Regions from separate parts of the Variovorax sp. AC103 genome, predicted to be linked through region 2. Evidence: riboswitches for the same ligand, from Rfam matches in the RefSeq annotation. Region 2 holds a riboswitch; each other region holds the start of a gene.

Region 1 (9,914 bases), on a different contig from region 2:
CGTGCGTGTCGACGCTCACGCCCACCAGGCGGCCCGGCAGCGAGCGCTTGAACGAATCGCGGCAGGCCAGGTAAGCGGCGTGCGGGCCGCCGTTGCACAGCGGCATGCCGAAGCGCTGCGTGGTGCCGCAGACGATGTCGGCGTCGAACTCGCCGGGGGCGACCAGCAGCGTGAGCGCCAGCAGGTCGGCCGCGACGATGAGGGCGGCGTCGCACTGGTGCGCATGGCCCGCGAGCGGGCGCAGGTCGTGCACGTGGCCGGTGGTGGCGGGGTACTGCGCGAGCACGCCGAAGAACTCGCCGCTCACCATCAGCAGCGGCAGCGTTTCCGACACGCTGCTCACCTTGACCTCGATGCCCAGCGGCGCGGCGCGCGTCCTGATGACCTCGATGGTCTGCGGGTGGCAGTCGCCCGACACCAGGAACACGTTGCTCTTGCTCTTGACGCTGCGCTTGGCCAGCGTCATGGCCTCGGCCGCGGCCGTGGCTTCGTCGAGCATCGACGCGTTGGCGATGGCCATGCCCGTGAGGTCGCACACCATCGTCTGGAAGTTGAGCAGGGCTTCCATGCGGCCCTGCGAAATCTCGGCCTGGTAGGGCGTGTAGGCCGTGTACCAGGCAGGGTTCTCGAGCACGTTGCGCAGGATCACGCCCGGCGTGTGCGTTCCGTAGTAGCCCTGGCCGATGAAGCTCCTGAACACCTTGTTCTTCGACGCCAGCGCCTTCAGCTCGGCCAGCGCGTCGGCCTCGGTCACCGGCGCGGGCAGCCGCATCGGCTTGGCGCGACGGATGGCCGCCGGCACGATGCCGTCGATGAGCTCCGCGCGTGTGGCCGAGCCGATCACCGGCAACATGCGCGCCTCGTCCGCCGCATCGATGCCGATGTGGCGGGCGAGAAATTCTTCGGCGTTCTCTAGTTCTTGCAAAGAGGGAAGGGCGGGAATCGGCATGGCGTGATGGATCGGCTAAAAAAAGAAGAAAGACTCAGCGGTCGCCGCCGGGCCGCCCCAAGGCGGGCCGCGCCTTCCCCATGGGGGCTGGCGAAGCACACGAAGTGGCAAGCCGAGGGGCGAACATTTCTAGGATTCGGCCGCGAATTTGTCGTAGCTGGCGGCGTCCAGCAGGGCGTCGAGTTGTGAGGGTTCGCTCAGCTTGACCTTGAAGAACCAGCCGCTGGCCAGCGGGTCGCTGTTGGCCAGCGAGGGGTCGGCGCGCAGCGCTTCGTTCACTTCGACGATCTCGCCCGACACGGGCATGAACACGTCGGCCGCGGCCTTGACCGATTCGACGACGCCGGCGACTTCGCCCTGAGCAAAGGTCTTGCCGACTTCAGGCAGGTCGACGAACACCACGTCGCCCAGCGCGTCCTGCGCGTGTACGGTGATGCCGACGGTGGCTGCGCCGCCTTCGGCCGACACCCATTCGTGGTCCTTGGTGTACTTGATGCTCATGGAAAAACTCCTCGTGGAAAAAATGATTCGGGGGTGCAGAGCCTAGCCGCGGAAATAGCGCGTCGGCACGAAAGGCAGGGTCGAGACTTCCATGGGCACCGGCTTGCCGCGCACGATGGCCTGCAGGCGCGTGCCCGGCTCCGCGAAAGCGGTGGCCACGTAGCCCATGGCCACGCAGCGGTCGGCCGTGGGGCCGAGCAGGCCGCTGGTGACGACGCCGATGTCGTGGCCCTCGAAGGACTGCAGCACCGTGCCGTCGCGCACCGGAATGCGTTCGAGCGCCACGAGGCCGACGCGCTTGCGCTTGAGCGTGTCGTGGTCGGTGTGGCCGGCGGCTCCCGGGGTGGCCGCGGCGAGCTGGGCCAGGATCTTCGTGGCGCCCGGAAAGCCGCCTTCGCGCGCGCCCCCGGCGCGGCGCACCTTCTGCATAGCCCAGTTGAGCGAGGCTTCGACCGGCGTGGTCGTGGTGTCGATGTCGTTGCCGTACAGGCACAGGCCGGCTTCGAGCCGCAGCGAATTGCGCGCGCCGAGGCCGACGGGCTTGACCTCGGGCTGGGCCAGCAGCAGCCGGGCCAGCGCCTCGGCGTCCTTGGCCGCCGCCGAGATCTCGAAACCGTCTTCGCCGGTGTAGCCGCTGCGGGTGACGAAGGCCGGAATGCCGCCGATCTGCACCGCGCCGCCGGTCATGAACACGAAGCGCTCGATGCCGGGCGACAGCCGCGCCAGCGTGGCCGCTGCCTGCGGGCCCTGCAGCGCGAGCAGGGCGTGGTCGGGCAGGGGCTGCACCTCGCAGCGCGCGCCGATCTTCCGCTGGATGTGCGCGATGTCGGCCACCTTGCAGGCGCCGTTGACGATCACGAAGAGCGAGCCGTTGCCTTCGTTGAAGAACATCAGGTCGTCCAGGATGCCGCCCTCGTCGTTCAGCAGCAGGCCGTAGCGCTGCTTGCCGGCGGGCAGGTCGATCACGTCGACGGGCATCAGGGTCTCGAAAGCCGCTGCGGCGTCGGGGCCGACCAGGCGCAGCTGGCCCATGTGGGAAATGTCGAACAGGCCGGCCGCGTCGCGTGTGTGCCTGTGTTCGGCCATCAGGCCGGCGGGGTACTGCACCGGCATCGAGTAGCCGGCAAAGGGCACCATGCGGGCGCCGAGCTCCACGTGGAGGTCGTACAGCGGCGTCTTGAGAAGCGCAGTGTCGGGGGCGGAAGCAGCGGAGGCAGCGGAAGAGGCCATGGGGCACTCCAAAGGGGCAGACGAAATCCATGACGCAAGCCATGGGCCACCCCTGCTGTCCGCTTTACCTGAGAGATTCGCCCCACGATCGGGGTTTGCTCCTTCGGTGGGCCGCTGCATCGTTTCCGGTACGGCGGCCTCTCTCCAGCAAGGAAACGCCGGTGTGTACCGGCGCCTTGTCAGTCCTTTTGCCTGAGCGTTCGGGAAACCCCTGCGCCTTCGGCGGCCCCGTCGCGCGGGGCTCTCTCCTGACCCGGGCGAGTGTAGTGGATCGCGGTGCGCAGGGCTTTCGCTTCAGTGAACGATTTCAGCCGGCGGCAGCAGCCGGTCGATGCGTTCGCGCAGCGATTCGGCGCGCTCCGGGCCCGCGGCTTTCTCGATTTCGCTGAGCATCAGCGCGGCGATGGTCATCATGGCCTCGCGGTCGCGCGCCTCGCGCAGGGCGTCGCGCATCTGCAGCGCGAACTTGGGGTCGCGGCGCACGAACATGCGCTCGCAGATGTCGAACAGGAACATGCGCGTGGTGGCCAGCGAGCGCTTGCCGTCGAAGCTGTCGGCCGAGGTGCTGACCTGGATCGTGTCGGCGGCGGGCACGGTCAAGGCCTGTGCCGCCTGCGCAGCCGCAGCCGCGGCGGCCTGCGGGTCTTGCAGGTAGCCCCGCTGCACCAGCGCCTGGAGCGCCTGCTCGGCCTCGTCGCGGGTGCTGAACAGCGGGCTGAAGTCGGTCAGCGAGCGGCGGCCGTCGGCCATGAGCAACAGCGCGCGCTCCCGCTGGCTGAGCGTGCGCTGGCCGCCCTGGAGTTCATCGCGGGCCTTGTCGGTCTTGGTGGGGAACATGGCAGCCACAGCTTTCGGGAGTCGAGGGCTGCAGCATCGTTGCAAGCGGTGACATCTTCATGAACCGTTTGGTTTGCACGGGCAACGGTCTTTGGCGGCGTCATCCGCCCGCGATTTCCTTGCGGATGAGCCACTGGTTGCCCACGCGTTGCAGTTCCAGCGTCTTGCGGCTTTTTTCGCGCAGCTTGTCGGCGGTGTAGGTCTGCTGAAAGCTTGCGCTGGCGGCTTGCCCGGTGACGCTGATGACGAGGTTGTCGATGTCCACGCGGATGGTGGCCTTGTCGGCGATGCGCGTGCGGCGGTCGGCTTCCCAGGCCTTGCGGTCCTGGCCGCGGGGCGGCGTGAAGTCGGGCGCATAGGTGGCCAGGTAGCGCGCCACGTCGCGCGCGGACCAGGCTGCGGCCCAGTTGCGCACGGCGGTCTCGATCTCGGCGATGGCAGCGGCCGGGTTCGCCGGGGTCGGTGCGGGCTGCGGCCCTGTCGCCGCCGGCGTGGCGCCGAAGGCGGCCATGGCCAGCAGCGTGCCGCCGAGGAGGCAACTCAGTGATCGGTGCATGGCGAAGTCTCCTCCTTGTCGTTTGTCGGTCCCGATCATCGGCCGAAACGGTAGCGCTCGAACGACACCTCCCGCTGCTGGATCACCCCGCCAGGTCGGGCTGCCGCTCGATGCTCGCTGAATCGAGCATAAGGCGCGCAATGCGACATTCGACGGCCATGGGCGACGGTGGCGCTCAGGTCGCAGCGCGCTGCGCCCCCGCCGGCACCGCCGGCATCGCCCTGTTGCGCAACCGCAGCGCCAGCACCGTCGCCGCGCCCAGCACGCACAGCACCGCGGTGAACGTCACGCCCAGGCCGCGCGCGTCCGACAGCATCCCGAAAAGCGGCGACACCAGGCCGCCCACCGACAGCGCCAGCCCCAGCGTGATGCCGCTGGCCGTGGCCGGGTTGCGCGGCAGGTAGTCCTGCGCCAGCGTCACCTGCGCGGCGAAGGGCAGGAACATGCTCATGCCGAGCAGCGCGGTGCAGGCCAGCGCCCAGCCGGGGGTCGTTGCGAGCACCAGGCCGGCGAGCGACGGCAGGGCGAGCAGGTAGCCGCTGCGGATGGTGCCCATGCGCCCGATGCGGTCGCCGAGCCAGCCGCCGAGCAGCACGCCCACCGCGCCGGCGGCGGTGAAGCCGGTGAGCGCCGCCGCGCCCTGGAAGGCCGTGCCGTGCAGGTCGCGCGTGATGCGCAGCGACAGCATCGACAGCACCGTGACGTACGGGATCGACCAGCCCACGATGGTCGCCACCAGCAGCCCGAAGGCGCGCCAGTCGTTGTGGGGCTTGAGCACCTCGCCGGCGGCCTTGCGGGCGGCGGCCGCCGTGGCGGCGGACGCAGCGCCGCGCCCCGCATTCGCCAGCAGCCACACCACGCCCATCGCCAGCGCCGGCACCCCCAGCAGGTAGCTGCGCGACAGGCCTCCACCACCGACCACCGTGGCCGCGAGCACCGGCGGAAAGGAGGCGCCGATGGTGCCGCCGACGGAGAACACGCTCATCGCTTTCTGCGAGGCCCCGCCGGCCGCACGTGCCGCCACCGTGGCCGGCGGGTGGTAGGCCGCAATGCCCAGCCCGCACAGCGCGATGGCGATCCAGGTCAGCAGGTAGCTCTGGCTGATGCCCGCCAGCACCACGCCGAGCGCGGCCACCAGGAAGCCCGTGGGCACCAGCCAACTGCGCGGGTGGCGGTCGGCGTACAGGCCGAACAGCGGCTGCACCACGCTCGACAGGCCGGTCGCCGCGAGCATCAGCCCGCTCACGGCCGTGTAGCTGTAGCCGCGCTCCAGCACCATGAAAGGCAGCAGGGCCGGCACCAGGCCCTGGTAGAGGTCATTGACGGCATGGGTGCCGGTGAGCAGGCCGAGGCGGCGCTTGTTCATTCGATCGCTTTCTGGATGTCCATTGATAAAAGCCATCGTAAAAAGCCGCGCGAAGATGTTCTCGCTACGAATCAGCATCTATCGTCGAGAAATGGACAAACTGGACCTGAGGCCCGAACAAGGCGAGTCGACCCCGCGCCCGATGGCCGTGCTGGCGACCGACACCGACGGCGACGCTTTCATTCCGCTGCACACGCACCGGCGCGGGCAGCTGATCCATGCGATTTCAGGCGTGATGCTCGTCAGCGCCGTGGCGGGCAGCTGGGTGGTACCGCCGGGGCGCGGCGTGTGGGTGCCGGCCGGCATGGCGCACCAAATCCGCATGGCGGGCGAGGTGAAGATGCGCACCGTCTTCGTCGAGCCCGGCACGCGCGCCGACCTGGGCGGCGAATGCCGCGTGATCCGTGTCGGCGAGTTGCTGCGGGCGCTGATCGTCGCCGCCGCGTCGCTTCCGCTGGACTATGCGCCGGGCGGGCGCGACGAACGGGTGATGGAGCTGATCCTCGACGAGATCGAGGCCGCGCCAGCCCTGTCGCTGCATGTGCCCATGCCCCGCCACGTTCGCCTGGCTGCGCTGTGCGAGGCGCTCGTGCGCGACCCGTCGCTGCCCGCGTCGCTGGACGACTGGGCGCTGCGCCTGCACATGAACAGCCGCACGCTGGCGCGCCTGTTCCAGCGCGAGACGGGCATGAACTTCGGCGCCTGGTGCCGGCAGGCGAGGCTGCTGCTGAGCCTGCCGAAGCTGGCCGCGGGCGCTTCGATTCTTGAAGTGGCGCTGGCGCATGGCTACGAGAGCCCGAGCGCCTTCACCGCGATGTTCCGGCGCGCGCTGGGCGTGCCGCCCAGCGCGTACCTGCGCCGAACCTACTTGGAATAGGCCAGGTCGCGCAGCGCCAGCGAGACCCACGGCACGTAGGTGATCACCATCAGGCAGGCCAGGATCACCAGCACGAAAGGCACCAGGTGTTTCACGATGCGGTCCAGCGAGATGCGCGCCACGGTGCAGGCCGCGAACAGGTTCACGCCGAAGGGCGGCGTGATCATGCCCAGGGCCAGGTTCACGACCATGATCAGCCCGAAGTGCACCGGGTCGATGCCGAAGTGCACCGCCACCGGCGCCAGGATCGGGGCGAGCACGATGATCGCCGCGCTTGTTTCGATGAACATGCCGATCACGAACAGCGCTGCGTTCACGCCCAGCAGGAACATCGCCGGCGACTTCAGCACCTCCTGCAGCCAGTGGCCGATGGCGTCAGGAACGCCCGCACGGGTAATGAGGAATGCGAACAGCCCCGCGTTGGCGATGATGAACATGATCACGGCCGACGACATCACCGACTTGCGCAAGATGGCGTACAGGTCCTTCAGCTTGATCTCGCGGTAGATCACCATGCCCACCACCAGGGCGTAGAACACCGCCACCGCGGAGGCCTCGGTCGGCGTGAAGATGCCGCCGTAGATGCCGCCGAGGATGATCACCGGCATCAGCAGCGCCCAGCCGGCCTGCCACAGTGCGCGGCCGAACGGCATGCGGCCTTCGCCGTCGTTCTTGCCCCAGCCCTTCCACTTGCAGTAGATCCACACGAACAGCATCAACGCCAGGCTGATCAGGATGCCGGGGCCGAAGCCCGCGATGAACAGCTCGCCGATGGACACCTCGGCGCTCACGCCGTAGAGGATCATCGGGATCGACGGCGGAATGATCACGCCGAGCTCCGCGCTGGTGGCCTGCAGCGCCGCCGCGTACGACGTGGGATAGCCGTGCTTGATGAGCGCTGGAATCAGGATGGCGCCGATCGCGAAGGTGGTCGCCACCGAGGAGCCCGACACCGCCGCGAAGATCATGCAGGTGAGCACGCAGGTCATCGGCAGGCCGCCCTGCACGCCGCCCACGATGCTCTTGGCGAACTCCACCAGCCGGCGCGAGATGCCGCCGGTTTCCATCAGGTTGCCCGCCAGGATGAAGAACGGAATGGCCGCCAGCGGAAACTTGTTGATCGCGTTGAACATCTCCTTCACGGAGATCAGCATGTTGGCGTTCGCCACCTGGATGCCCAGGATCGACGCCAGCCCGATGGACACCGCCACCGAGATCGACAGTGCAAAGCACAGCACCATCGTCGCAACCATCACGACGCTCATGATGCAGCCCCTACGCCCGGCACTTCGTGTGCTCGCTGCCCCCCGAGGGAGCCGTTCGCTCGCTGGGAGCGGCCCGGCGCGGCGCTCATTGCGCAGTCTCCAGTTCGAGCCGCTTGGGGTCGAGAAAATTACCCACGATGCCGAACAGGCAGAACACCGAGCCGACCGGCAACGCCAGGTACGACCAAATCATCGACAGGCTTTCGAGGCCGGCCATCGACTGCACACGCCCGCGCATCGCGTAGTCCCAGCCCCACCACAGCACGATGAGCATCAGCACCAGCGCGGCAATGCTCACCACCGCGTCGAGCACGCGGCGCATGCGCGGCGGGCTCCAGCGGTACAGAACGTCCACGCTCACCATCGCGCCCTGGCGGAACGCCATCGGGATGCCCATGAACACCATCCAGATGAGGCTCACGCGGATCAGGATCTCGCTCCACTCGGCCGGCTGCTCCAGCACGAAGCGGGTGACGATCTGGAACACGCCCAGGGCCGACGCAACCACCAGCATCGCGCAGGCCATCAGCATCGAGAAGCCGGTGGTCCAGCGCTCGATGCCCAAGAATTTTTCTTTCACTTGTAGTCGCGGATCTTGTCGAGATTGGCCTTGCCGAAGTCCTTCTCGAACTGGGCGTTCACCGGCGCGAGCGCGGCGACGAACTTGGCCTTGTCGACGTTGTCGATCACGGTCATGCCCTTGGCGCGCAGGTCGGCCACGCCCTTGGCGTCGTCTTCGTCGACACGCGCGCGGTTGGCCTTGGTGCCTTCCTTGGCGGCGTCCAGGAAGGCCTGCTTGTCGGCCGCGGAGAGCTTGTCGAAGCTCGCCTTGTTCATCAGGAAGATGCAGGGCGAGTAGACGTGGCCCGTGAGCGACAGGTGCTTTTGCACCTGGTCGAACTTGGCCGAGATGATGACGGGAAGCGGGTTTTCCTGGCCGTCGACCGTGCCCTGCTGCAGCGCGGTGAACACTTCCGGGAAGGCCATGGGCGTGGTGATGATCCCGAAGCCCTTGTAGGCCGCGATGTGCACCGGGTTTTCCATGGTGCGCATCTTCAGTCCCTTGAGGTCTTCGGGCGCCTTCACGTCACGCTTGCTGTTGGTCATGTGGCGAAAGCCGTTTTCGGCCCACGCCAGTGCCTTGAAGCCCTTGGCATCGAACTTGGTCAGCAGGTCCTGCCCGATCGGGCCGTCGAGCACGGCGCGCGCATGGGTCTTGTCGCGGAAGAGAAAAGGCACGTCGAGGATCTTCGTCTCGGGCACGAAGTTGGGCACCGGGCCGGTCGAGGAGAACGCGAGCTCCTGCGTGCCCAACTGCACCGCCTCGATCGACTCGCGCTCGCCGCCGAGCGCGCCGTTGTAGAAGGTTTGCACCTTGTAGCGGCCTCCCGTGCGCTTCTCGACTTCCTTGGCGAAGGTGTCGATGGCCACGCCCTGATGCGAGTTCTGCGCGACCGAGATGCTGATCTTCATGGTCGTCTGTGCAAAGGCGACCGAGCTCAGGGCGAGCGAAAGGCAGGCGGCGGCAATGGGGCCGAATTTCATGTTGTCTCCGGGAGTTTGGTCAGGAACGTGTCAGGCGCACCGGACTATGCAACACCCGGGAGCTTTACCGCGTCGGGATTTTCACGGACGTAATCGCGAATGACCGCCTCGAAGCTCGGGTCCGGCCTGAGCCCCAGCGCCCGGGCGCGTGCGGTTTCGATGTGGCCGGGCCAGGTCTTCACGATGCGCTGGATGGCGGGGTCGGGCGTCCGGTCGAGCAGCGCGGTGGCTGCCTTGCCGGCCACGCGCTCCAGCGCCGCGGCCATTTCGCCCACGGTGGTGGCGAGCGAGGGCAGGTTGAGAGCGGTGCGCGGGCCCCATTGCGCGTCGGTCGCCTCGGCGGCGCGGACGATGCCCTCGATGGTGCGCGCGGGCGACGCAATGGCGACCGGCGTGGCGTCGGGCACCGGGCAGGCGGCCGGCAGGCCGGCCAGCGGCTCGCGGATCATGCCGCTGAAGAACCCCGAGGCCGCGCCGTTGGGCTTGCCCGGGCGCACGCTCACCGTCATGAGCCGCACGCTGCGCCCGCGCACGAAGCCCTTGCGGGTGAAGTCGGCCACCAACTGCTCGCCGATGAACTTCTGGATGCCGTAGCTGGTCTGCGGCGTGGGCAGCGTGTGGTCTTCGATGACCGGGGGCAGCGGCTGCTCGGGCGAGTCGCCGAACACGGCGAGCGAGCTGGCGAACACCAGCACCGGCTTCGTGCCGAGCGCGCGTGCTTTTTCGAGCAGGGCGTGCGTGGCCGCGAAGTTGCTGCGCATGCCCAGGTCGAAGTCGGCCTCGCATTC
Region 2 (9,914 bases):
GTTGTCGGGTTGGCTGGAACTTCTGGCGGAATCGCACCGCCGGAATCGCCGATTGTCACCCGTCGGCGGCCGGTTCGGTCCGCCAAGGGGCCTAACACCCCCATGGGGGGCTCTGTCAATGGGGTTTCAGGGCAGCGGCAGGGTGATGGTGGCCACCAGCGGCACGGTGTCGATGCGCTCGGCGCTGGCGACCAGGAAGGCCCTGTGCGGCTCCGTGTGCACCAGTTCGCCCAGCGAACGCCACAGGCAGCGCACCGACCCCGCATCGAGCGCGGCCGTCGGCTCGTCGAGCAGCACCAGCGGGCGGCTCGAGGCCAGCGCCGCGGCCAGCCACACCTTGCGCTTGGAGCCGGTGGACAGCATGAACATCGACTTTGCCAGGTGCGGGGTCAGGGAAAAACCTTCGACCAGCGCCTGCCATCGCGCATCGTCGAAGCCCGCGTCGCCCTGGCGCAGCGCGGCGGTGCATTCGTGCACGGTGGCCTGATCGAAACGGTCGGTGGAGGGGTTTACGAAGAACACCTGGCGGCGGTAGGCCTCGGGCGCGGTGTCCAGGCTGGCGTCCGCCGCGGTGAGGCGGCCGGTGGCGGGCAGCGTGCCCGCCATCACCTGGAGCAGGGCCGACTTGCCGCTGCCGGTGTCGCCGTGCAGCAGCGTGACGCCGGGGCCGATGGCGGCGGTCCAGTGCGAGGCGATGGGCGGCTGGCCGGGGTAGGCGAAGCCGAGCGCGTCGATCCGGAGCACGGGGGGCAAGGAGGGCAAGGAGGGTGAAGGGGACGAACGGTTCATGGTCGGGGCCGACTCTATCAATCGAGCAGCCGCACGCGAACGCCAAGGCATGGCTACCATTCGGCTCCATGAAAAAGCTGCTGCTCACCGCCGGTCTTCTCGCGTCGCTGTTCGCCGTGCCCGTGTTCGCCGCGCCGTCGGCCCAGGTGTTCGACGCGGTGAAGAAGCCCGAGGCGCTCGACCTGCAGTGGCGCACCCGCCTGTGCGCCTTGCTGCCGCAGCCCTGCGACGTGCAGCAGCTCGGCCTGTACCGCCCGCGCGGCGCCACGCCTGCCGACTACGTGGTGCTCTCGGCCGAGCCGCTGGCCATGGCGCGCGTGAAGCGCACCACCGACGCGAAGGGCTGGCAGCTCGACCGCCTGCACGATTTCTCGGGCTATGCGCAGTCCCTCAAGAAAGAAGACACCGGCACCGCGAGCGACACCGGCGACAAGCGCGACATGCGCCTGTCGCTCGCGCCCGCGCTCTACCCGCTGGCCGAAGGCAAGTGGGCCGTGGCCGTGCTGCAGACCGTGTCGGAGATGTACTCGGGCGGCGGCGCCTCGTTCGACACCGCCGACTTCGTGCCGCTCGAAGGCGGCAAGGCCTTGCACGAAGGCATTCCCTTCTCGTGCTTCAAGATGATCCGCGCCTGCTTCAGCGAGAAGGAGTACAAGACCTCCAAGCACTGCCATGACGAAAGCAACGGCAGCCTGCGCATCGTGTACGGCGAGGCCGCCAGACCCGGCGCGCCCTACGACTGGCAGTACATGTGGCTGCAGAGCGAGTGGCCGCAGAACGAGCCGCAGCGCGCCGCCACCACCACGCGCATCCGCTTCACCGCCAAGACCACCGAGCGTGCGGACTTCTGCGGCGGACCGCAGCAGGCACCGAAGACTTCTCGCGCGTTGCTGCGTTTGGCACGCAATCTGCTTTGAGAAGTTCATCCAGGAGAAATGCCGGCTCGATGCTTCGAGTTAGTGCATTACCGAAGGCGATGGCCCAGAACGCTCAGGTCCCAAGACTGGATTTTTTCTAACGCTGGAGAGCGCTGACCGACCCCTTGCAGGGGCCGAGGGCAGCCGCCGAAGGGGCAAGCCCTGTGCGATGTGCGCGCAGGGTGAATCTCTCAGGCAAAAGGACAGCAGGGGCACGCCGCGCACAGAGCGCGGGGTGCCCTTGTTCGCTTCCGGAGCCGCTTTCTTTCATGACCTGCTTCCCGCAACGCCGCACGACGAATGTCTTCCCTGGCGTCGCACGTGCTCGCGTCCCCTTTTTTCAACCGGAGAACTGACCCATGCTGATGAAACGACAACTGAAAGCCGTGAAAGCCATGTTGGTGGGCGCGCTGCTGGCCGCGGCGGCGGCCACCGCCTTCGCACAGGATGCCGGCAAGGTGCTGCGCCTGGTGCCGCAGTCCGACCTGAAGATCCTCGACCCGATCTGGACCACCGCCTTCATCACGCGCAACCACGGCTACATGGTGTACGACACGCTCTTCGGCGTGGACGAACAAGGCAAGGTGCATCCGCAGATGGTCGACAAGTACACGACCAGTCCCGATGGCAAGACCTGGACCTTCACGCTGCGCAAGAGCCTGGCCTTCCATGACGGCAAGCCCGTCACCTCGGAAGACGTCATTGCATCCCTCAAGCGCTGGGGCCAGCGCGACGGGCTGGGCCAGAAGATGTTCACCGCGCTCGACAAGGCCGAGGCCGTGGACGCCAACACCTTCAGGCTGGTGTTCAAGGACACCTTCGGCATGGTGCTTGACGCGCTGAGCAAGCCGTCGTCGAACCCGCCGTTCATCATGCCCGCGCGCGTGGCGGCCACGCCCGCCGACAAGCAGATCGACGACGCCACCGGCTCCGGTCCCTACATCTTCAAGAAGGACGAGTACCGCCCCGGCGAGAAGATCGTCTACCTGAAGAACACCAGGTACGTGCCGCGCACCGAGGCGCCCTCGGGCACCGCGGGCGGCAAGAACGTGTACGTCGACCGCATGGAATGGATCATCCTGAAGGACGCGCAGACACAGGCCAACGCACTGGCCAACGGCGAGGTCGACATGATCGAGTGGGTGCCCTCCGAGCAGTACACCGCGCTGAAGAACAACCCGGCCATCACGCTCGACAGCCCGGTGGCCAAGGGCTCGTTCGCGCTGCACCTGAACCACTTCATTCCGCCCTTCGACAACCCCAAGATCGCGCAGGCCGCGTTCATGGCCATCAACCAGGAAGCGCTGATGCGTGCGCAACTGGTGCACAAGGAGCTCTACAACAGCTGCGCCTCCATCTACCCGTGCGGCTCGGCCTATGCCTCCGACAAGACCGGCTACTTCGCCGGCAAGCCGCAGTTCGAAAAGGCGAAGGCGCTGCTCAAGGAAGCCGGCTACGACGGCAAGCCCGTCGTGCTCATGTACCCGGCCGACTTTGCGGTGCTCAACAAGTTTCCGCCGGTGATGGCGCAGCTGCTCAAGCAGGCCGGCTTCAACGTCGACATGCAGTCGATGGACTGGCCCACGCTGGTCACGCGCCGCGCCAAGAAAGACCCGGTCGACAAGGGCGGCTGGAACCTGTTCATCACCGGCTGGGGCATTGCCGACAACATGAACCCGATGTTCTTCGCACCGCTCACTGGCAACGGCGAGAAAGGCTGGTTCGGCTGGGCCACCGACGACAAGCTGGAGCAGCTCAAGTCCGAGTTCCTGGCCACGGCCGACGAACCCAGGCGCAAGGAGCTGGCCACGGCCATCCAGCAGCGCGTGTACGACACCGGCATCTACGCGCCCATCGGTGAATACAAGCCGCTCACGGCCTACCGCAAGGGTGTGGTGAGCGGCGTCGTGCGCTCGCCGGTCGGCGTGTTCTGGAACCTGAAGAAGAACTGAGCCAACGCCACGGAACCCGCCCCATGCTGCTCTTTCTTGCACGCCGCATTCTGTCGACCGTGCCGGTGCTCGTCATCGTCGCGCTGATCGTGTTCCTGATGCTGCGGCTCGCGCCCGGCGACCCCGCGGCCGCCATCGTGGGCGACAGCGGCACCAGCGAGAACATCGCCAAGGTGCGCGAGCAGCTGGGGCTCAACCAGTCGCTGCCGGTGCAGTTCTTTCACTGGAGCGCGCAACTGCTGCAGGGCAACCTGGGCGAGTCGTACTTCATGAAGAAGACGGTGACCGAGCTGATCGGCCAGCGCATCGAGGCCACCGTGTCGCTCGCGGCCGTGACGCTGGTGGTCACCATCCTCATCGCGGTGCCGCTGGGCGTGATTGCCGCGTGGCGGCACGGCGGCTGGCTCGACCGGATGCTCATGGGCTTTTCGGTGATGGGCTTTTCCATTCCGGCGTTCGTGATCGGCTACGTGCTCATCTGGATCTTCGCGCTGCACCTGCAGTGGCTGCCGGTGCAGGGCTATGCGCGGCTGAGCCAGGGGCCGCTCTTGTGGATCAAGCATCTGATACTGCCGTCGATCACGCTGTCGGTCATCTATGTGGCGCTGATCGCGCGCGTCACGCGCGCGGCCGTGGCCGAGGCCATGACCGAGGATTACATCCGCACCGCACGCGCCAAGGGCATTTCCGAAAAACGCCTGCTGATGCGGCACGCGCTCGCCAACGCGGCGATTCCCATCGTCACGGTGATCGGCATCGGCATTGCGCTGCTGATCGGCGGCGTGGTGGTCACCGAGACGGTGTTCGCCATTCCGGGGCTCGGGCAGCTCACGGTCGACGCGGTGCTGTCGCGCGACTTTCCGCTCATCCAGGGCATCACGCTGTTCTTCTCCGTCATCTACGTGCTCATCAATCTGCTGATCGATGTGAGCTACCTGGTGTTCGACCCACGTATCCGTTACTGAAGCCACGGAACCGCAACGAAGAAACACCATGACCGATTCATCCCTTTCCCTTGCTCCCGTTGCACCCGATGCCGCCGTGGAGGCGCTGCCGCCACCCAGGCGCCGCTCGCTGCTCAAGCGCATCCTGGCCAACTGGTCGGTGCGCGCGGGCGGCAGCGTGCTGGTGCTGCTCGTGCTGATGTCGCTGGCCGCGCCGTGGCTGGGCACCATCGACCCGACCGCCATCGACCCCGCCAGCTCGAACCTGTTGCCGGGCACGCGCGGCGAGTTCAACAGCCTGGCCGGCGACACCTTCGAGCACCTGTTCGTGATGGGCACCGACAGCCTGGGGCGCGACATCTGGAGCCGCACGCTGTACGGTGCGCGCGTGTCGCTCACCGTGGGCATCGCGGTGGCCGCGCTGGCCATGGTGTTCGGCATGGTCGTCGGGCTGCTGGGCGGCTACTTCCGGCGCATCGACAGCGTGCTCATGCGGCTGATGGACGGCGTCATGGCCATCCCCGGCATCCTGTTCGCGATCAGCCTGGTGGCGCTCTTCGGCGGCAAGCTGCTCACCGTGGTGGTGGCCATCGCGGTGCCCGAGATTCCGCGCGTGGCGCGGCTGGTGCGCTCGGTGGTGCTCACGGTGCGCGAGGAGCCTTATGTGGAGGCGGCCATCGCGCTCGACACGCCGACCTGGAAGATCCTCACGCGCCACATCCTGCCGAACGCGATTGCGCCGCTGATCATCCAGGCGACCTATGTGTGCGCCTCGGCCATATTGGTGGAGGCCATCCTGTCGTTCCTCGGCGTGGGCCTGCCGGCGGACATGGCGACCTGGGGGAACATCATGGCCGAGGGCCGTGCGCAGTTCAACCAGTTCCCGCACAACGTGCTGTTCCCGGGCATCTTCCTGGCGCTCACGGTGCTGGCGGTGAACATCCTGGGCGACGGGCTGCGCGACACGCTGGACCCGAAGTTCAACAAGCGGGGAGGCTAGTATGAAGAACACCCCCAGTCTTCGCGCACTTCGTGTCGCTTCGCCAACCCCCTTGCAGGGGGCAACACCGGTGGCCCGGCAAAGCCGGTTCCACGGTGTTTCTCGCACGGGAAAATTCAAATGACACAGTTGCCAGTACTTTCCGTGCGCGACCTCGCCATTGCGTTGCCGCCCGGCGGCGACCGCGCGCATGCGGTCGCGCACATCTCCTTCGACGTGCCGCCCGGCAAGATCGTCTGCCTGCTCGGCGAATCGGGCTCGGGCAAGTCGGTCATCGCCAATGCGGTCATGGGCCTGCTGCCGCCGGGGCTCGTGCCCGTGCGCGGGGTGATCGAGTTGCAGGGCGAGAACCTGCTCGCGGCGCCGCAGGGCCGTTTGCGCGCCTTGCGCGGTCCCGCGATGGCCATGGTGTTCCAGGAGCCGATGACCGCGCTCAACCCGGTGATGACCTGCGGCGCGCAGATCGACGAAATGCTCGCGCAGCACGTGCACATGGGCGCGGCCGAGCGGCGCCAGAAGATCCTGGCCATCATGGCGCGCGTGCGGCTGCCCGAGCCCGAGCGCATCTATGCCTCGTACCCGCACCAGCTCTCGGGCGGCCAGCGCCAGCGCATCGTGATCGCGATGGCGCTCATCCTGAAGCCCGCGCTGCTGATCTGCGACGAGCCGACCACCGCGCTCGACGTGACCACGCAGGCCGAGATCCTGCGGCTCATCCTGGAGCTGCAGACCGAGAGCGGCACGGCCGTGCTGTTCATCACGCACGACTTCGGCGTGGTCGCCGAGATCGCCGACGAGGTGGTGGTGCTGCAGCTGGGCGCCATGATCGAGAAAGGCGACAAGATGGCGGTGCTCACCGCGCCGCGCGAGCCGTACACGAAGATGCTGCTCGACGCGGTGCCCGAGCTCTCGGCGCCGCGGCGCCCGCCCGTGGCCGATGCCTACCCGCTGCTCAACGCGGTGAAGATCTGCAAGACCTACGTCACCGGCAGCTGGCCGGGCAAGCGCCGCACGGTAAACGCCGCGCGCGACGTGACGCTCGAAGTGCGCCCCGGCGAAACCGTGGGCATCGTCGGCGAGTCGGGCTCGGGCAAGTCGACGGTGGCGCGCTGCATCGCGCGGCTGATCGACCCGACCTCCGGCGACATCTTTGCCGACGGCCGCTCGGTGGCGCATGCCACGGGGCGTGCGCTGTCGCCGTTCCGGCGCACGGTGCAGGTGATCTTCCAGGACCCGTACCGCTCGCTCAACCCGCGCCAGACCGTGGGCGCTTCCATTGTCGAAGGGCCGGTCAACTTCGGCACGCCGCACGACCAGGCCTGGGCGCGCGCCGAGGAGCTGATGCACCTGGTGCGCCTGTCGCCCGACGCGCTGCGCCGCTACCCGAGCGAGTTCTCGGGCGGCCAGCGCCAGCGCATCTCCATTGCGCGCGCGCTGGCCTGCGAGCCCAAGGTGCTGATCGCCGACGAGGCGGTGTCCGCGCTCGACGTGTCGGTGCAGGCGCAGATCCTGCGGCTGCTCGACGAGATCCAGCAGCGGCTGAAGATCGGCATTCTGTTCATCACCCACGACCTGCGCGTGGCCAGCCAGATCTGCGACAGCGTGCTCGTCATGAGCCAGGGAGAAATCGTGGAGCGCGGCATGGTGAAAGACGTGTTCTTCGCGCCGCAACACGACTACACGCGCAAACTGCTGGCCGCGGCGCCCGGGCGCGACTTTGCCTTCGCGCGCAGCTGAAGCCGCGCGCCGGTCATTCATTCATTCATCGCTTCATCCCACGACAAGGAATCCATGAAAGTCTTCATCGCCGGTTTCCAGCACGAGACCAACACCTTCGCCCCCAGCAAGGCCGACTGGGCTGCGTTCAACGCGGGCTCCAGCTTTCCGCCGTACCGGCGCGGCGCGGTCATCGTCGAGGCCTATGCGGGGCGCAACATTCCGGTGGGCGGCTTCATCGACGCGGCGCGCGAGAAGGGCTGGCTGCTGGTGCCCTCGGCATGGGCCGGCGCCACGCCTTCGGCGCACGTGACCGAAGACGCCTTCGAGCGCATCTCGGCAGCCATTGCCGAAGACCTGGCCGCGGCGCTGGCCGACGGCGGCATCGACGCGGTGTACCTCGACCTGCACGGCGCGGCCGTGACCGAGCACCTCGAAGACCCTGAAGGCGAACTGATTGCGCGCATCCGCACGCTGGTGGGCCCCGACGTGCCCATCGTCGCGAGCCTGGACCTGCACGGCAACATCACCGCGCAGATGCTGGCCGAGGCCGATGCGCTGGCCACCTACCGCACCTACCCGCACATCGACATGGCCGACACCGGCCGCCTGGCCGCGACGCTGCTGGAGCGCCGCATGGCGCGCGGTTCGCGCGAGCCGCTGCATGCGCGGCGCTTCAGCTTCCTGCTGCCGCTGAACGTGCAGTCGACCATGATCGAGCCGGCTGCATCGGTGTACGCGCTGCTGAAGGAACTCGACGTGAAGCACGACGCGGTGCTGAGCTTTGCCACCGGCTTCCCGGCCGCGGACATCGCCGAATGCGGGCCTGTGGTGTGGGGCTACGGCGACGACGCGGGCGCGGCGGTGGCCGCGCTGTACGAGCGCATCGACCAGCCGCGCTCGCAATGGCGGCTCGACGTGCTGGAGCCTCGCGTGGCCGTGGCGCGCGCGCTCGAACTGGCCGAGGGCGCGAGCCAGCCAGTGGTCATCGCCGACACGCAGGACAACCCCGGCGCGGGCGCCGACAGCAACACCACCGGCATGCTGCATGCGCTGCTGGCCGAGGGCGCGGGCAAGCGCTTCCCGGGCAAGGTGGCACTCGGACTGATGTTCGACCCGGCCGCCGCGGCCGCGGCGCACGAGGCCGGCGTGGGCGCGCAGATCCGCATCGCGCTGGGCACCTCGGTGCCCACCTGGGGTGGCCAGTTCAGCGATGTGCCGGTCGAAGGCCTGTTCACCGTGACCGCGCTCAGCGACGGCCAGGTGCAGGGCAAGGGGCCGATGTCGCGCGGCGGCACGGTGTCGCTCGGCCCCAGCGCCTGCCTGGAGATCGACGGCGTGCGCATCGCCGTGGCCAGCGGCAAGAGCCAGATGCTCGACCGCGAGTTCTTCCGCTATGTGGGCATCGAGCCCGAGGCGATGAAGGTGCTGGTCAACAAGAGCTCGGTGCACTTTCGCGCCGACTTCGCGCCCATCGCCAGCACCATCCTCGTGGCCAAGGCGCCGGGCCCGATGGCCGCCGACCCGGCCGACCTGCCATGGACGCGGCTGCCGGCCACGATGGCGCTGCAGCCCTGAGCACCCACCCCGTCTTCCCTTCCACCGAACCAGAGCACACGATGCCCCAGAACGCACAGCACTACCTCGAGTACATGAGAAAGCACGCCGCCGAATTCGTGACGGTGCGCCAGCAGATCCACCAGAACCCCGAGCTCGGCTTCGAGGAGTTCGGCACCAGCGACCTGGTCGCCGAGCGCCTCACGGCCTGGGGCTACGAGGTCGAGCGCGGCCTGGGCGTGACCGGGCTCGTGGGCCGCCTGAAGCGCGGCAACGGCACGCGCGCCGTGGGCATTCGCGCCGACATGGACGCGCTGCCCATCGAGGAGAAGACGGGCCTGGCCTATCGCAGCGGACGGCCCGGCATCATGCATGCCTGCGGGCACGACGGCCACACGGCCATGCTGCTTGGCGCGGCCAAGTACCTGGCGCAGCACGGCGAGTTTTCGGGCACGCTCAACCTGATCTTCCAGCCGGCCGAAGAGGGCATGGGCGGCGCCGTGAAGATGATGGACGACGGCCTCTTCGAGAAGTACCCGTGCGACGCGGTGTACGCCATGCACAACTCGCCGGGCCGCAGGCAGGGCGACCTGGTGTTCCGCGAGGGCGCGGCCATGGCCTCGTCGGACTACGCCACCGTCACGCTCACCGGCGTGGGCGGCCACGGCGCCATGCCGCACCGCACGGCCGACCCGATCGTGGCGGCGTCGAGCATCGTGATGGCGCTGCAGACCATCGTCTCGCGCAACGCCGATCCGCAGGAGCTGTCGATCGTCACCGTGGGCGCCATCCACGCCGGCAAGGCCAACAACGTGATTCCGGAGACCTGCACGCTGGAGATCAGCGTGCGCTCGCTGAACCGCGAGGTGCGCGTGCTGCTCGAGAAGCGCCTGAAGGCCATCGTGAACGCGCAGGCCGAGAGCTTCGGCGTGAAGGCGCACATCGACTACCGCAAGGGCTACGCGGTGCTGGTGAACACGCCGGAGGAAACCGAGTTCGCGCGCCGCGTCGGCTACGCGCTGGTGGGCGAGGCGCACGT
Region 3 (9,914 bases), on a different contig from region 2:
GCGCAGCCGGTCGGTGAAGCTCGCGATGTCGCACGGCTGCACCTTCGCGTCGGAGCCTGCGGGGCTGTTCGGCTGGGTCGATACCGGCGTGGACACCGACGCGCTCACGCAACGCATGCTCGACCAGGGCTATCTGCTGGCACCGGGGTCGCTGTTCCATGCGCGCCGGCCGCCGAGCACCATGATGCGGATCAACTTCGCGACCTCGCAGGAGGCGGCGTTCTGGAAGGTGTTCAGCAAGGTGCGCGGCGAGCTCTGACGGCCGCGAAAAGCCCGGGGCCTTGGAGTAAGCTGGCAACACAAGAAAACCCAGCCTGGAGACCCCCCATGAGCAACGCCAACAAGCCCTTCGACTTCAGCCAGTTCGTCCCCGGATTCGACTTCCTGAAGAACCTTGCCGGGGGGGCGGCCGCAGGGGCCGGCGCCGGCGCGGTGCCCGGCATTCCGAGCCTGGCGAGCTGGGTGGCGCCCACGCTGAGCGTGGAAGAGGTCGACAAGCGCATCCAGGAACTCAAGACCGTGCAGTACTGGCTCGAGCAGAACGGCCATGCGCTCAAGGCCACGATCCAGGCGCTCGAGGTGCAGAAGATGACCCTGTCGACGCTGCGCGGCATGAACGTGCGCATGGAAGACATCGCCAGCGCCTTCACCAAGCAGGCCGCCGCGATGGCGCCGGCGGCTGCAGCCGGTGCAACTGCCTCGGCACCCGAGCCCGAAGAGGCGGAAGAAGCGGAAGAAGCCGAAGCCGGATCACCCGAGGAAGAAGCGGCACCGGCAAAGTCGCGCGCCAGGCCGAAGGCCGGCAATGCCGGCGTGGTCGACCCCATGCAGTGGTGGGGCGCGCTCACCGAGCAGTTCCAGCAGATCGCCAGCACGGCGCTGCAGGACGCGGCGCAGCTCAAGGTGCCGGCCATGGCCCAGCCGCTGGCCGATGCCGTCAAGGCGATGGGCACGCCGGCCGCGCGCAAGCCCGCCGCCGCAAAGAAGGCCGCCGCAAGCAAGGCCCCGGCCGCCAAAAAGAAGCCCGCCACCGCCGCCCGCAAGCGAACCTCCGCGCGGCGCTGACGTCATACACGGATATTTTTTGAAGAGAACGGGTCGGCACGCATCATGAAGTTGTTTCCCTCCGGTCATGCCACCCATCCGCAGTGGCGCATGGCAGCCGGCCTCGTGCTGGCGCAGTTGCGCGCACAGATGGCCCTTCCCGACTACGCGTCGGCGCCCACCCTGGGGCTGCTCTACATCACCGACCACTACGCCACCGACGCGCAGGACATCCTCGACCACCTGAGCGCCGAGCTGCCCGAGGTGACCGACTGGTCGGGCACGGTCGGCATCGGCGTGTCGGCCAACAACGCCGAGTACTTCGACGAACCCGGCATCAGCCTGATGCTGTGCGCGCTGCCGAGCGACCAGTACCGCGTGTTCTCGGGCGTGGCGCCGCTGGGCAACTCCGAAATGAGCGGCTTCGAGGCGCACACGGCGCTGGTGCATGCCGACCCCGCCACGCCCGACCTGACCGAACTCATCGGCGAGATGGCCGGGCGCACCGACACCGGCTACCTGTTCGGCGGGCTGTCGTCGGGCCGCCACGGCTCGCTGCAGTTCGCCATCGGCGGCAACGGCAACATCCGCGGGCACGGCGCGGCGGGCGGCGTGTTTTCGGGCGGCATGTCGGGCGTGGTGTTCGGCGAGGGCGTGCGGGTGGTGTCGCGCGTCACGCAGGGCTGCCAGCCGCTGCGTTCGGGCGCGGTGCGCGAGCGCGAGATCACCGAGGCCGACGGCAACCTGCTGCTCAAGCTCGACGGCGAACCCGCGCTCGACGTGCTGCTGGCCGACCTGCAGGTGTCGCTCGAGCGTCCGCAGGAGGCCATCGACGCGGTGCGCAACACGCTGGTGGGGCTGGCCGACGCGGGCAGCGACGGCATCCGCCGCACCGGCGACCTGGGCGCCGACGTGCTGGTGCGCCACATCATCGGCCTGGACCCCACGCGACGCGGCATCGCCATTGCCGACACGGCCGAGGCCGGCATGCGCCTGACCTTCTGCCGCCGCAACGCGCAGGCCGCGCGGGCCGACCTGATGCGCATCTGCGCCGAAATCCGCGAAGAGCTGGAACCTGAAGAGCAGACGCTGGCCACCGCGCGCGCCGTGGCCGCAGGCGAGGCCGAGGCCGCGCCGCACCCGGCGCGGCGCATTGCCGGGGCTGTGTACGTGAGCTGCTCCGGACGCGGCGGGCCGCACTTCGGCGCGCCCGGCGCGGAGCTGCAGATCGTGCGCCATGCGCTGGGCGACGTGCCGCTGGTCGGGTTCTTTGCGGCGGGCGAAATTGCCCGCCACCATCTGTATGGCTACACCGGCGTATTGACGGTGTTCACCAGCAACGACTGACCTTGGCGATCACGCCGGCTGCAGCACGCGCAGCCTGGGCGCAGGCATGCCGGTGAACGCGAAATCGACCTCGGGCGCCAGCCCGCTCACGATGCGCGCGATCGACTTGCCCGAGCCGCAGGCGTGCGTCCAGCCGAGCGTGCCGTGGCCGGTGTTGAGGAACAGGTTCGGCAGCTTTGTCTTGCCGATCAGCGGCACGTTGCTCGGCGTGGCGGGGCGCAGGCCGGTCCAGAACTGCGCCTGCGTGGTGTCGCCGGCGCCGGGGAACAGTTCTTCGACGCGGCGCACGATGGCTTCGCAGCGCACCGGGTTCAGGTCGCGGTCGTAGCCATTGAGCTCGGCCGTGCCGGCAATGCGCAGGCGGTCGCCGGACGCCGACGTGTAGCGCGAGAACACCAGCTTGAACTCGTCGTCGGTCAGCGAGACCTGGTGGGCCTTGGAAGCGTCCTTCACGGGCAGCGTCACCGAGTAGCCCTTGGCCGGGTAGATCGGCAGCCGGATGCCCAGCGGCGCGGCCAGCAGCGGGCTCAGCGAGCCCATCGCCATGACGAAGGAGTCGCCGCGGATGCGCTGGAAGCGGCCCTCGTGGTCGGTCACCTCGACGTGGTCGATCTGGCCACCGGCCTCGCGCAGCGCGGTGACGGTGTGGCCCATGAGGAACTTCACGCCGGCCGCAGCCGCCAGCTTGGAAAGCTCGCGTGCAAAGCGGTTGGCGTCGCCCGATTCGTCTTCGGCCGTGAAGGTGGCGCCCGCCAGCTTGGGCCGGATGTGGGCGAGGGCGGGCTCGATCTTCACCGCCTCGTCGGCCGAGATGACCTGGCGCTCGCAGCCCAGGGCACGCATCTGCTCGGCGGGGGCGAGGGCGCCGTCGAATTCCTTCTGCGTCGTGTAGAAGTGCAGGATGCCCTGCGTGCGCTGGTCGTAGTCGATGCGCGTGTCGCGGCGCAACTGTTGCAAGGTGTCGCGGCTGTAGGTGCCCAGGTGCACGATCTGCGCGATGTTGTGGCGGGTGCGCGCGGGCGTGCATTCACGCAGAAACTGCAGGCCCCAGAGCCATTGGCGTATGTCGGCGCGGATGCGGAACAGCAGCGGGGCGTCTTCCTTGCCCAGCCATTGCAGCACCTTGAGCGGCGCGCCCGGGTTGGCCCAGGGTTCGGCATGGCTGACGGAAATCTGCCCGCCGTTGGCAAAGCTGGTCTCGGCGGCCGGGGTGGCCTGCCGGTCGATCACGGTCACTTCGTGGCCGAGTTGCTGGAGGTAGTAGGCCGAAGTCACGCCGAGCAGGCCGGCGCCAAGAACGATCACGCGCATTTCAAGTACCTCTTGAGGTTGAAGCGCTTGAACGACGGGCGTGGTGTGCTATTGAATCAATAGCAGGCAACCGGACGGCCGTGGTCCAAGTTGCCGCTCCCCCTGTCCTCGGTACCTGAGAGATTCACCCCCTGCGCCCGCAGCGGGTTTGCTCCTTCGGTGCATCGTTGCCACTGGGCGTGGTGCGATGACTCTCCAGACGGCGTTGTCAGTTGATGCAGTACTGACCCCTTGCCGAAATCTTCTTCGAAGACCTCGTCGGGCCGACCTGAGCGTTCATGGGAGTTTGCGCCTTCGGTAGGGCCACCGGGGTGGCCCGCTCTCCTGCAGTGTGGCCGATTGTAAACACGGCCTGAAGTGAACGGTAACGCCTTGTGTTTCGGCCTGTCGGCCCAATGGGATAATCACCAGTTGATTTGCCGCAGGGCAATTGCTTCAAACACAGGGGACCCCATGATCTTGGTTACCGGCGGCGCTGGCTTCATTGGCGCCAATTTCGTACTCGACTGGATCGCGAACAGCGACGAGCCGGTCATGAACCTCGACAAGCTGACCTACGCGGGCAACCTCGAGACCCTCGCGTCGCTCAAGGGCAACCCGAACCACATCTTCGTGCAGGGCGACATCGGCGACAGCGCGCTGCTCGACCGCCTGCTGGCCGAGCACAAGCCGCGCGCCGTGGTCAACTTCGCCGCCGAATCGCACGTGGACCGCTCCATTCACGGCCCCGAAGACTTCGTGCAGACCAACGTGCTCGGCACCTTCCGCCTGCTCGAATCCGTGCGCGGCTTCTGGAGCGCGCTGCCTGCCGACCAGAAAAGTGCCTTCCGCTTCCTGCACGTGTCCACCGACGAGGTCTACGGCTCGCTCTCCAAGACCGACCCCGCCTTCACCGAAGAGAACAAGTACGAACCCAACAGCCCGTACTCGGCCAGCAAGGCCGCGAGCGACCACCTCGTGCGCGCCTGGCACCACACCTACGGGCTGCCGGTGGTCACCACCAACTGCTCGAACAACTACGGTCCGTTCCACTTCCCCGAGAAGCTCATTCCGCTGATGATCGTCAACGCCCTGGCCGGCAAGCCGCTGCCCGTGTACGGCGACGGCATGCAGGTGCGCGACTGGCTCTACGTGAAGGACCACTGCAGCGCCATCCGCCGCGTGCTCGAAGCCGGCAAGCTCGGCGAAACGTACAACGTGGGCGGCTGGAACGAGAAGCCCAACATCGAGATCGTCAACACCGTGTGCGCGCTGCTCGACGAACTGAGCCCCAAGGCCGGCGGCAAGCCCTACAAGGAACAGATCACCTACGTCACCGACCGCCCCGGCCACGACCGCCGCTACGCCATCGACGCGCGCAAGCTCGAACGCGAACTCGGCTGGAAGCCCGCCGAGACTTTCGACTCCGGCATTCGCAAGACCGTCGAGTGGTACCTCGCGAACAGCGAATGGGTGCGCAACGTGCAAAGCGGTGCCTACCGCGAGTGGGTTGAAAAACAGTACGACGCCGCACCGGCAAAGGCCGCGGCATGAAGTTGCTGCTGCTGGGCAAGGGCGGGCAGGTGGGTTGGGAACTGCAGCGCAGCCTGGCGCCGCTGGGTGAATTGGTGGCGCTCGATTTCGACAGCACCGACTTTCATGCCGACTTCAGCCGCCCCGAGCAGCTGGCAGACACGGTGCTCAAGGTGCGCCCCGACGTGATCGTCAATGCGGCGGCCCACACGGCCGTCGACAAGGCCGAGAGCGAGCCCGAGTTCGCGCGCAAGCTCAACGCCACCTCGCCCGGCGTGGTGGCCGAGGCGGCGCAGCAGATCGGCGCGCTGATGGTGCATTACTCGACCGACTACGTCTTCGACGGCAGCGGCAGCGCACCCTGGAAGGAAGACGACGCGACCGGCCCGCTGAGCGTGTACGGCCAGACCAAGCTCGAGGGCGAGCAACTGGTGGCCCAGTACTGCGCAAGGCACCTGATCTTTCGCACGAGCTGGGTGTATGCGGCGCGCGGCGGCAACTTCGCCAAGACCATGCTGCGGCTGGCGAAGGAGCGCGACAAGCTCACGGTGATCGACGACCAGTTCGGCGCGCCCACGGGTGCCGAGCTGCTGGCCGACGTCACGGCGCACGCCATCCGGGCAACGCTGCAGGACCCCACGAAAGCCGGTCTCTATCACGCGATTGCCGGCGGTGAAACCACATGGCACGGCTATGCGCGCTTCGTGCTCGGCCTGGCGCAGCAGGCCGGCGTCGAGCTCAAGGCCGGCCCCGATGCCGTCGAGGCCGTGCCGACCAGCGCCTTCCCGACCCCGGCGAAACGCCCGCACAACTCGCGCCTGGACACCACCAAGCTGCAGACCACCTTCGGGCTGCGCCTGCCCCCCTGGCAGGACGGCGTTGCGCGCATGCTGCGCGAAACGCTCTGACGCGTGAATTCACACGAGAAGAAAAGCATGACCACGACGACTCAACGCAAGGGCATCATCCTGGCCGGCGGCTCGGGCACCCGCCTGCATCCGGCAACCCTGGCGCTCAGCAAGCAGCTGCTGCCCGTGTATGACAAGCCGATGATCTACTACCCGCTCAGCACGCTGATGCTGGGCGGCATGCGCGACATCCTGATCATCAGCACGCCGCAAGATACGCCGCGCTTCCAGCAATTGCTGGGCGACGGCAGCCAGTGGGGCATCAACCTGCAGTACGCAGTGCAGCCCAGTCCCGACGGCCTGGCGCAAGCCTTTCTCATCGGCGACAAGTTCGTGGGCAACTCGCCGAGCGCACTGGTGCTGGGCGACAACATCTTCTATGGCCACGATCTCGTGAACCTGCTCGCCGACGCCGACAAGAAGCCGTCGGGCGCCACCGTGTTCGCGTACCACGTGCAGGACCCGGAGCGCTACGGCGTGGTCGCGTTCGACGCCAAGGGCAAGGCCAGCAGCATCGAGGAGAAGCCCTTGAAGCCCAAGAGCAGCTACGCGGTCACCGGCCTCTACTTCTACGACAACCAGGTGGTGGACATTGCCAAGGCCGTGAAGCCGAGCGCGCGCGGCGAGCTGGAGATCACCGCCGTCAACCAGGCGTATCTCGACCTCGACCAGCTGAACGTGCAGATCATGCAGCGCGGCTACGCATGGCTGGACACGGGCACGCACGACAGCCTGCTGGAAGCGGGCCAGTTCATCGCGACGCTGGAGCATCGGCAGGGGTTGAAGATTGCGTGCCCCGAGGAAATCTCTTGGCGCAACGGCTTCATCACCAGCGAGCAGCTCGAAAAGCTCGCGGCGCCGCTGGAGAAGAGCGGCTACGGCAAATACCTGCGGCACCTGCTGAACGACGAGGTGCGGTCATGAAGGCCACGCCGACGGCCATTCCCGATGTGCTGGTGATCGAACCCAAGGTGTTCGGCGACGCGCGGGGCTTCTTCTTCGAAAGCTTCAACCAGAAGGCCTTCGACGAAGCGGTCGGCCACCATGTCGATTTCGTTCAGGACAATCACTCGCGCTCGGTCAAGGGCGTGCTGCGTGGCTTGCACTATCAGATCCAGCAGCCGCAGGGCAAGCTGGTGCGGGTGGTGCGGGGCGCGGTGCTCGACGTGGCGGTGGACATCCGGCGCAAGTCGCCGACCTTCGGCAAATGGGTGTCGCAGGAACTGAGCGAAGAAAACCACAAGCAACTGTGGGTGCCCGCGGGCTTCGCGCACGGATTCCTGGTGCTGAGCGATACAGCTGACTTCCTGTACAAGACCACCGACTACTACGCCCCGGCCAACGAACGCTGCATTGCCTGGAACGACCCGGCGATCGCCATCGCATGGCCCGACCTTCAGGCCGATTTCGTGTTGTCCGCCAAGGACCAGACGGGCAAACGCCTGGCCGACGCCGAAGTATTTGAATGACGCCGTGCGCGGCGCGCCGGCACGGGCGCTTCTCGGGCGCACCCTTCGGTTTTCCTCTCTCATGCGGCTGCGTATTGCGGCCCACATTCATTCGGCCGGTTCCTGACGACGGCAAAAATGAACAACTCACCGTCTCGCATTTTTTCTAAGCGCCGCCAATGAATTTCAGATGGACCACCGTGCTTGCCCTGCTCATCCTGGGCGGCGTGGCAACGGCGACAGGCTTGCATCAGCTGAGTTGGCATTCGATCGCCGCCCTCCAGTGGGACGCGCTCAAGCCCTACGCCGTGGTGATGGTGGGCGGCATGTTCGCCGCCGAAATCTTTTCGCGCTGGCTCGGCATCCACCGCCTCGCGGCCGGCGCGGCCGTGGCAGCCGCCATTGCTTTGGCCACGGGCGCGGCGGGCGCCTTGCTGGTCGTGGCGTGGATCGCGCTCGCGAGCCATGTGGTGGGCTCGACGGTGCTGACGGTGTGGAGCAAGCGCAGCGAAGCGCCCTCGGCCCTGATCTCGGTGCTCGTGGGCGCCGTCGTCTATGGGTCGCTGATCGGCCTTGCCGCGCACCGGCCCATCAACTACCCGGGCTTGTATGCCATTGCGCTGGCCTTGCCGATCGTATTCGGCTGGCGGCAGGTTCGCACGGCGCTGCTGTCGATGAAGACCTTCGCACGCAGCAAGTCGACGTCCTGGCTGGATCTGCTGATCGTCGGCGTGGCGCTGGCTCACTTCGTCGTGGGGCTGATGCCGGAAACCGGGCACGACGCCCTGGCGTCGCACCTGTTCATTCCCGCGCACCTCGCGGCGCGCCACGCCTGGGGCTTCGACGTCAGCCTGTATGCGTGGGCGGTGATGCCGATGATGGGCGACTGGCTGTTCTCGCTGGGCTACATGCTGGCGGGCGAAACAGGCGCGCGCCTCGTCAATGTGGGCTTCGTGCTGGCCACTTGCTGCCTGGTGCGCGAACTCGTGCTGTGGGCCGGCGGCAGCCGCGCCGGTGCGAAGTGGGGCGCGCTGCTGTTGCTCACCACGCCGCTGGCGCTGCTCGAAAGCAGCAGCCTCTACATCGAATCCATCTGGGCGGCCTTCGCGGTCGCCGGCGGGCTGTCGCTTTTCAGGGCGTTGCAGCGCGACGGGCAGCGGCCCGCCGACATCCGCTCGGCCGCCATCCTGCTCGGCGGCGCACTGGCCGCGAAAGCGATCACGCTGGCGATCCTGCCGGGGTTGTTCATCGTGTTCCTGGTGCGTTTCCGCGTATGGGCCACCAAGGCATCGGCGGGGCGCTTCGGGCGTGCGCTGGGGCTCTTTGCGCTGGTGGGCTGCGTTCCCTACCTCACCGCGTGGGTGCTCACCAAAAATCCGTTGTTCCCCTATTTCAACGAGATCTTCCGCTCGAAGCTCTGGCCTCTGGCCAACTTCCAGGACTCGCGCTGGACCAAGGGCTTCAAGTGGGACACTCTCTACCAGGCGACCTTCCACACCGAAACCTTCCTGGAAAGCTGGCCGGGCGCGAGCGGCTTCCAGTGGCTGCTGCTGCTGCTGCCTGCGGTCGTGCTGGTGGCCCGAAAGGGAAAGCAGCGCGCGCTGGCGATTCTCTTCGTGGGCGCGGCTTCGGCGGTGCTGACGTTCCAGTCCATCGCCTACCTTCGCTACATCTTCCCGGCCTTCGTGTTGATGGTCGCGTTGATCGCCGCCGCGTTTTCACAGCCGGAAAGCGCCTCGCCGATCGGCAAGCGGGCGCTCTGGATCGCCAGTGCGGTCGTCGTCCTGCTGAATCTGGTCTTCCTGAAATCGGCGACCCACTACGGTGACATCGTGGCGCAGCCGCTGCTCAGCCAGACGGGCAGGGAAGCTTTCCTGCGCGACCGGCTGCCCATTCGCAGCGCGGTCGACGTCGTGAACAAGCTCAACCTCGACGACTCGCCGGTCGCGGTTTTCTCCTCGCCGCTGGGTGCCGGCCTTCATGCCGATGCGCTGTACCCCAGCTGGTACAACCTGAACTTCGAGCGCGCCGTGACCGCTGCCGAGTCGACCGACTCGATGGCCAAGGCGCTGGTGCTGGCGGGCGGCGACTACCTCGTTCTCGACAGCGGCTGGGGCACGCCCGTGCAGCGAAAACTGATCGAGGAGGCGAGCGACCCGGTGGCCGCGTTCGTGCCCATTGCCGTGCGGCGCGTCAAGGATCAATATCGCTTCGCGCAAGAGCTGCTGCGCAACCCCGATTTCGCCGCGGACGACGGCTGGTATCTGCCTCCCGGCATGTCGGACAGGCGCGCGGGCCGCATCTCGGTCAATGTGACGGCCGTGGCGACGCAGCAGGTTCCCGT

The links. Region 2 has a riboswitch for glycine ahead of AC0IYU_RS10950 (ABC transporter substrate-binding protein). Riboswitches for the same ligand answer to the same signal wherever they lie in the genome.
Region 1: another riboswitch for glycine. It lies ahead of gcvT (glycine cleavage system aminomethyltransferase GcvT); the one in region 2 lies ahead of AC0IYU_RS10950 (ABC transporter substrate-binding protein).
Region 3: another riboswitch for glycine. It lies ahead of AC0IYU_RS20720 (D-amino acid dehydrogenase); the one in region 2 lies ahead of AC0IYU_RS10950 (ABC transporter substrate-binding protein).

The regions. Positions count from the first base shown of each region.
Region 1 is NZ_CEEDFC010000005.1:293,811-303,724, reverse strand. Features, by position in the region: gene gcvP (aminomethyl-transferring glycine dehydrogenase) at 1-949, opposite strand, end outside; gene gcvH (glycine cleavage system protein GcvH) at 1,079-1,450, opposite strand; gene gcvT (glycine cleavage system aminomethyltransferase GcvT) at 1,493-2,680, opposite strand; glycine riboswitch at 2,726-2,838, opposite strand; glycine riboswitch at 2,851-2,941, opposite strand; gene AC0IYU_RS10030 (hypothetical protein) at 2,975-3,517, opposite strand; gene AC0IYU_RS10025 (YybH family protein) at 3,618-4,073, opposite strand; gene AC0IYU_RS10020 (MFS transporter) at 4,249-5,439, opposite strand; gene AC0IYU_RS10015 (AraC family transcriptional regulator) at 5,531-6,316, shown strand; gene AC0IYU_RS10010 (TRAP transporter large permease) at 6,304-7,581, opposite strand; gene AC0IYU_RS10005 (TRAP transporter small permease) at 7,667-8,161, opposite strand; gene AC0IYU_RS10000 (TRAP transporter substrate-binding protein) at 8,158-9,126, opposite strand; gene denD (D-erythronate dehydrogenase) at 9,171-9,914, opposite strand, start outside.
Region 2 is NZ_CEEDFC010000006.1:97,621-107,534, forward strand. Features, by position in the region: gene AC0IYU_RS10940 (ABC transporter ATP-binding protein) at 127-762, opposite strand; gene AC0IYU_RS10945 (hypothetical protein) at 858-1,706, shown strand; glycine riboswitch at 1,800-1,923, shown strand; gene AC0IYU_RS10950 (ABC transporter substrate-binding protein) at 2,066-3,658, shown strand; gene AC0IYU_RS10955 (ABC transporter permease) at 3,682-4,623, shown strand; gene AC0IYU_RS10960 (ABC transporter permease) at 4,652-5,602, shown strand; gene AC0IYU_RS10965 (dipeptide ABC transporter ATP-binding protein) at 5,723-7,339, shown strand; gene AC0IYU_RS10970 (M81 family metallopeptidase) at 7,394-8,896, shown strand; gene AC0IYU_RS10975 (M20 aminoacylase family protein) at 8,938-9,914, shown strand, end outside.
Region 3 is NZ_CEEDFC010000014.1:115,273-125,186, forward strand. Features, by position in the region: gene AC0IYU_RS20705 (aminotransferase-like domain-containing protein) at 1-259, shown strand, start outside; gene AC0IYU_RS20710 (PhaM family polyhydroxyalkanoate granule multifunctional regulatory protein) at 328-1,065, shown strand; gene AC0IYU_RS20715 (FIST signal transduction protein) at 1,111-2,391, shown strand; gene AC0IYU_RS20720 (D-amino acid dehydrogenase) at 2,401-3,702, opposite strand; glycine riboswitch at 3,795-3,911, opposite strand; gene rfbB (dTDP-glucose 4,6-dehydratase) at 4,156-5,235, shown strand; gene rfbD (dTDP-4-dehydrorhamnose reductase) at 5,232-6,122, shown strand; gene rfbA (glucose-1-phosphate thymidylyltransferase RfbA) at 6,150-7,046, shown strand; gene rfbC (dTDP-4-dehydrorhamnose 3,5-epimerase) at 7,043-7,591, shown strand; gene AC0IYU_RS20745 (hypothetical protein) at 7,750-9,914, shown strand, end outside.